2 linked regions of the Tardiphaga sp. vice304 genome follow. The protein of the gene in region 1 interacts with the protein of each later gene in a pairwise test. Links are inferred from orthologs where the notes say so. Each region holds a gene or a part of one and is shown in the gene's direction. Other genes may lie near its edges. The genes, in order: recR and recO.

Region 1 (3,292 bases):
GGCAGATGCTGGGCCTGGCCGACCGTACGAGGGTCATCGACCTGTTCGATTCGCTGGCGCGCGGCGACATCGCCAGCGCTTTCGCCGAATTCCGCGAGCAATATGACGTCGGCGCCGACCCGATCGCGGTGCTGTCGGATCTTGCCGAATTCGTCAATTTCGTCACCCGCGTGAAGATCGTCCCGGCCACCGCCGACAATGTCGCGTTCGGCGAGACCGAGCGGCTGCGCGCGCGCGACTATGCCTCGAAGCTGTCGATGCGCGTGCTGTCGCGGATGTGGCAGATGCTGCTGAAGGGCATCACCGAGGTGCAGGGCGCGACGCGCCCCGCCGCGGCCGCCGAGATGGTACTGGTGCGGATCGCCTATGTCGCCGACCTGCCGACGCCGGACGAGGCGATCAAGATGATCGGCCAGAATAATGGCGGATCGGCGCCGATGATCGGCGGCAACGGCAATGGAGGCGGTGCGTCGTCATCGTCAGGTTCGACGGTATCGTCGATGCCATCCTCTTCGCCGCGCGCTTCGCTGCAGCGTGGCGGCGTCGAGATGTCGCCGCGCCCCCAGATGAGCGCGCCGGCACCGGCCGCCGCGCAGCCCGCCGTGCTGACGATCTCGACCTTTCCCGAACTGGTGGCCCTGGCCGGCGCCAAACGCGACCTGATGGTGCGCGCCGCACTCGAAGCCGACGTCCGGCTTATCAGGATAGAGGACGGCCGGCTTGAGCTCGCGATGGAGCGCACCGCGTCCCGCACGCTGATCAACGATCTTTCGCGAAAGCTCGAGCAGTGGACCGGCCGGCGCTGGAGCGTGATCGTTTCCAACGAAGAAGGCCAGCCGACGCTGCGTTGGCAACTTGACCAGCAGAAGGACGCCCGCAAGCAAGCAGCTCTAGCCGACCCGCGGGTACAGGAAGTACTGGCGCGGTTTCCCGGCACGGAAGTGACGGTGCGCCCGATTGTTCAAGAATTGCCAGGCACCGGCACCACCGACGCCGACCTTACCGGCGAGGACTCGACCGACGCGCTCGAAAGCGACGACGATCTCTAGACACGCAAGGATACGCCCATGGCTGATTTTCTCGGCATGATGAAGCAGGCAGCGCAGCTGCAGTCGAAGATGAAGGCGATGCAGGACGAGCTCGAGCACGTCGAGGTCGAGGGCCTGTCCGGCGGCGGCCTCGTCACGGTCCGCATGACGGCGAAGATGGAAGTCAAGAACGTCAAGATCGACCCGTCGCTGGTCAAGGCCGACGAGATCGAGATTCTCGAAGACCTGCTGGTCACCGCGCTCAATGATGCCCGCCGCAAGGCCGAGGCCGCCATGGCGGAGAAGATGCAGTCGCTGACCGGTGGCATGGGCCTGCCGCCGGGGCTGGGCCTCACCTGAGATGGCCGCTGGCGTCGCCGGACCGGAAATCGAAAGGCTGATCCAGCTCCTGGCGCGCTTGCCGGGGCTTGGCCCGCGCTCGGCGCGGCGCGCGGCCTTGCACCTGATCAAGAAGCGCGAGGCGTTGATGGCGCCGCTCGCCGGCGCGCTGCAGGTGGCGATCGATAAAATCCAGGTCTGCAAAAGCTGCGGCAACATCGATACGCAGAATCCGTGCACGATCTGCACCGATCCGCGCCGCGACCCCGCGACCATCGTGGTGGTCGCCGATGTTTCGGATTTGTGGGCGCTCGAACGCGCAAATGCCACAACCGGACGCTATCACGTTCTCGGCGCCACATTGTCGCCGCTGGATGGCGTGGGTCCCGACGATCTGACCATCGATGCGCTGGTCGCGCGCAGCCATGACCCCATGGTGACGGAAATCATCCTGGCGCTGAATGCCACGGTCGATGGCCAGACCACAGCACATTACATCACCGACCTCCTGACGGAGGCCGGCGTCAAAATCACCCGGCTGGCGCATGGCGTGCCGGTCGGCGGCGAACTTGATTATCTCGACGAAGGCACGCTGTCGGCTGCGATGAAGCAGCGGACGCTGTTCTAGACACTGGAAGAAACTGAATGACACGGTCCTCTATTCTGAATCTGTTCGGCAGCCTGGTGCTGGCGCTGTCCTTCGCCGGCGCGGCCCACGCGCAGACGCCGGCGCCTGCGCCCGCCCCGGCAGCGCCGGTGGTGCCAAAGCCGATGCAACTCGGCGACGTGCTGAGCGGCAAGCTCAGCGCGCTGCGCGTCCGCGCCGCGAAGGGCAAGCGCGCCAACAGCTTCCAGCTGGTCAGCGAGCCACGCCGGCTGCCCGCCCCGGCCGGCCTGTGCAATCTCGAGACCGGTCCGGAAACCTTCGAGATCGTCGCGGCCAACGACGCGCAGACCAAACAGTTGCAAAAGCTGCTCAACAAGGACGTGTCGCTGAAAGTCACCGAGGTCGCCTGCGCCGAACAGGCCGGGCAGATGAGCGAAGCGCTGGTGACGAAGTGGAGCGTGGTGTCGACGCCGAACTAGCAAGTCAGGCATCGGCAGCGGTGTTGGGTCACCTCTCCCCGTTGGGGAGAGGTCGGCGCGTAGCGCCGGGTGAGGGGGCGGCACCATCGACGGCCCCCCCCCCTCACCCGCCCGGCTTCGCCGGTCGACCTCTCCCCGGCGGGGAGAGGTGTCGCACCGCCTGAGCTTTGTAACCTCACGCAAAATTTCCGACGCTAAATCCGCACCGGTCCCAGCGCCTCGAAATGTCCACGCCGCTGCAGCCACAGCAGCAGCACGAGACTGGGCAGCGCCACCGCCATGCTGATGACGAAGAACACCGGCCAGCCCGTCGCCTGCGCGACATAGCCGGCGCCGGCCGAGAGGTAGGTGCGCCCGACCGCGGCCAGTGCTGTGAGAAGCGCGTATTGCGTGGCGGTGTGCAGCGGGTTTTTGCAGAGCGCCGAGAGATAGGCGACGAAGATCACCGTGCCGATCGCACCCGTAAAATTCTCTACCGTGATCGCCAGCGCCAATGCCCACTGGTTGACGCCGACCAGAGCCAGCCACGCAAAAGCGAGGTTCGACAGCGCCTGCAGCACCGCGCCGATCCACAGGCTCGCCGCCAGCGAATAGCGCCGCGCGACAAAGCCGCCGGCAAAGCCGCCGATCAGGGTCGCAGCGAGGCCGACGCCCTTGACGATCGCGGCATAGTCGTTGCGGGTGAAGCCGATATCGATCACGAACGGCGCCGTCATGGTGCCGGAAAATGCATCGGTCAGCTTGAACAGCACGACGAAAGCCAAAGCCGCCGAGGCATCCTTGCGTCCCAGAAACTCCGAGAACGCGCCAACCGCCGCCTTCAGCACGCGCGCAAACGC
Region 2 (3,219 bases), 1.6 Mb from region 1 along the record:
CAGGCAGATCGTCAGCGGCGTCGCCAGCACCAGCCCGATCGGTCCCCACAGCCAGGTCCAGAACGACGCCGACAGCACGATGGCGACCGGCGACAGGCCGGAGCTGCGGCCATAGACCAGCGGCTCGACGATCTGCCCGGCGATCAGTTGCAGCGTCGCGAACAGAGCGGCGGTCGCCATTAGCATGCCCCAGCCGGATCCGACCGCGGCGGCCAGGATCAACGGAAACACCGCCGAGATCGGCGAGCCTACATAGGGCACGAAACGAAGGATGGTCGCGACCAGCCCCCATAGCGGGGCGGAAGGTACGCCGATGACCTGCAGCCCGATCCCCACCAGCAGTCCGAAGGCGGCATTGACGATCATCTGGTTGAGAAACAGCTTGCTCAGTCGTTCGCCGGCGTCGTCGAGCGCGGCCGTTGTGCGCTGCATGTCGTGCGAGCCGGCAAGGCGGATGAAGCGGTTTCGCAGATCCTGACGCTGCAGCAGGATGAAGATCACGAAGATGACGACGATCCCGGTCGTGGTGAGCGGCTGGATCAAGGGCTGGATGATCGCCACCAGCGTTGACAGCGTGCCGGGATCGGGCTGGCGGATTTCAACCAACATGGGTTTGTCGACCGGCTGCCGGCGCAAGCCGTCGAGCGCCGCACGGCCGGCGTTGGGGTTCTGCAATTCGCTGTCGAGTTCGCGCAGCACTTTCGAGGCGCGCTCCAGCGTGCCGGAGCCGCCGGTGGCGAAGCCGCGCAGGCCGTGGATTTTTTCGCGCAGGGTCTGCTGGTATCCGGGCAGCTCTTCGGCCAGCCGGTTGGCCTGCGAGACCATCAGCCCGCCGAGGCTGAATACGATCGAGAAGCCGATAAACACCGCGACCAGCACCGACATCGTGCGCGGCACCCGCCACGCCTGCAGCCGGATCACGAACGGCGCCAGCACGAAGCTGAACAGCACGGCCAGTGCCACCGGCACCAGGATCTCGCGGCCGAAATACAGGCCGGTCACGATCAGGGCCGCCATCGCCATGTTGATGAGCGCCGTCCCCGGCGGTTTGGGGAGGCGGATCGGAGCAATATCTACCAAGGGAGGTTCCTGTGTCCGCAATTGGACGACGCATCTAAGCCATTTTTCAACCGCGCTGCATCACAAACGTTCCTCCGCGCTGGCAACCGCTTGTGGTAAAACATCGCCATGGAATGGACCGACGAAGGCATCGTGCTGGGGGTGCGTAAGCATGGCGAGGCCTCGGCCATTGTCGAGCTGTTGACCCGCGACCACGGCCGCCATCTCGGCATGGTGCGCGGCGGCGCGGGGTCAAAGATGCGGCCGATGCTGCAGCCCGGCAACTCGGTGCGAGCGACCTGGCGGGCGCGGATCGACGAGCAGCTCGGCTACTATTTGATGGAAGCGACCAAGATGCGGGCCGCGACGGTGCTCGGCTCCGGCCACGCGGTCTATGGCGTCACCCATCTGGCCTCGCTGGCCCGGCTGCTGCCGGAGCGCGACCCGCATGAGGACATCTACGAGATGCTGGAACGCATCCTCAACGACTTTGACGATGTCAGCGAGGCGGCGATCCATGTGGTGCGTTTCGAACTGGCAATGCTGGCCGAACTCGGCTTCGGCCTCGATCTGGAAAACTGCGCCGCCACCGGCGTCACCACCGACCTTATCTACGTCTCGCCGAAGTCCGGCGGTGCGGTGTCACGCACGGCAGGTGAGCCCTGGCGCGACCGCCTGATGCGGCTGCCGCCGTTCTTGCGCGAGAGCGGCGAGGGCGGTCGAAACAGCTGGTCCGACCAGGACCTGCAGGACGGCTTCGACCTCACCGGCCGGTTCCTAATGAGAAACGTGCTGGAACCGCGCGGGCAGGGCCATTCGGATGCGCGGGACGGTTTCATCCATGCGGTGGCGAAGCACCTGCAGCGGCTAGACTCTGCGTCTGGTTAATGGGCTGGGCAACCACGTCAGTACGTTCGGCGTTGCTTGCAGGAGGGGCAGCTGCATTTGACATCTAGCGGTGCGAAATAAACAAGTCCGTGTATGGACGCCGCCGACCGTATCGAACTTCGGTGCAATGATATCGAAAAGTGAGGCATCCTCTTTTTCGAAATAGCGACGGATCGCATGCGCAATAAGGTCTGCAAACTGGATCAGCCTTGTGGCTATGGAATCCACGAACATCGGGACGTCGGCCAGATTGTAAATCTGTCCCCACCGATGCCCCGACTTACGAAAATTCAAGGCAAGCCCTTGGAGGGATGTTTCGTAGGACGACTTGTCCAAAATGATCAATCCGCGCTGTGTATCACCCGCTTTGTGCAGTCTGCCGAGAAAGCGATCGAAGCGATTGCAGAGCTGCTCGAAGGCGTATTCCATAGGATCATTGGGCGACAATGCGGCTTTGTGAATCGCTGCGCCAAAGATGGTTACGTGGTTCGACACCCGCAGAACGCCGAGGGCTTCCTGATAGGCCTTGAAGCGATCTGCTTTGCTGATGCCCCGCCAGTGCTTTTTGCCGCTCAGAATATCTGAGCCGCGAAATTCGAGATTTTCTGCATTGTCCGGCCAAAATTGTTTGGCGATATCGTCCATCTTGCCGGCAAACCAGTGCGGTTGGCGCTCGAACACCGAAAGTCCGGCCAACACAATGTGCCGGTCAGATGCGTTGGTGACGGAGCCTGAATCGTCGAGATACAGCAGATGCATGACAAAAAAGGCGGCCGGGCAGGACAGTACGTCCCGTCGGTCTGCGTATGCAGACCATCCCAACTACAACTTTAAATATACTTTATTAGGTAAGATTTGCAAGTGCTTTACTGAGATTCATTTCTTGCCCGATTCGCATTCTGCGGCTAACCCCTGCGCATGGGAAAAAGACTGATTCCGCCGCAAGAGCCGGCTGAGATCCACGAAGTGCAGCTGCGTGACGCGCTCGAGGAGCGCTATCTCGCTTATGCGCTATCGACCATCATGCATCGCGCGCTGCCGGACGCCCGCGACGGGCTGAAGCCGGTGCACCGCCGCATCCTGTATGGCATGCGGCTCTTACGGCTCGACCCCGGCACGCCGTTCAAGAAATCCGCAAAAATCGTCGGCGACGTGATGGGCTCGTTCCATCCGCACGGCGACCAGTCGATCTATGACGCGCTGGTGCGCCTGGCGCAGGACTTCTCCTCGCGCTACCCGCTGGTCGACGGCCAGGGCAACTTCGGCAATATC

Evidence for each region.
Region 2: the proteins of recR (region 1) and recO interact in binary tests that used the Escherichia coli proteins (3 or more experiments, as listed by UniProt). The link is inferred for Tardiphaga sp. vice304 from one-to-one orthologs.

What each region holds. Positions count from the first base shown.
Region 1 is NZ_CP041402.1:5,315,408-5,318,699, forward strand. What follows is about bases 219-3,192. They hold recR (recombination mediator RecR), read left to right. Parts: upstream 219-1,389; coding sequence 1,390-1,995; downstream 1,996-3,192. Other genes in these bases: FNL56_RS25355 (DNA polymerase III subunit gamma/tau), read left to right, coding at 219-1,049; FNL56_RS25360 (YbaB/EbfC family nucleoid-associated protein), read left to right, coding at 1,068-1,388; FNL56_RS25370 (hypothetical protein), read left to right, coding at 2,013-2,453; FNL56_RS25380 (AmpG family muropeptide MFS transporter), read right to left, coding at 2,648-3,192. Also shown: more of FNL56_RS25355, read left to right, coding at 1-218; more of FNL56_RS25380, read right to left, coding at 3,193-3,292. UniProt on the Escherichia coli protein: May play a role in DNA repair. It seems to be involved in an RecBC-independent recombinational process of DNA repair. It may act with RecF and RecO.
Region 2 is NZ_CP041402.1:3,669,204-3,672,422, reverse strand. Bases 167-3,067 are described here. They hold recO (DNA repair protein RecO), read left to right. Parts: upstream 167-1,188; coding sequence 1,189-1,947; downstream 1,948-3,067. Other genes in these bases: parC (DNA topoisomerase IV subunit A), read left to right, coding at 2,866-3,067; FNL56_RS17410 (DUF3800 domain-containing protein), read right to left, coding at 1,927-2,706; FNL56_RS17420 (AI-2E family transporter), read right to left, coding at 167-1,080. In the rest of the region: more of FNL56_RS17420, read right to left, coding at 1-166; more of parC, read left to right, coding at 3,068-3,219. UniProt on the Escherichia coli protein: Involved in DNA repair and RecF pathway recombination.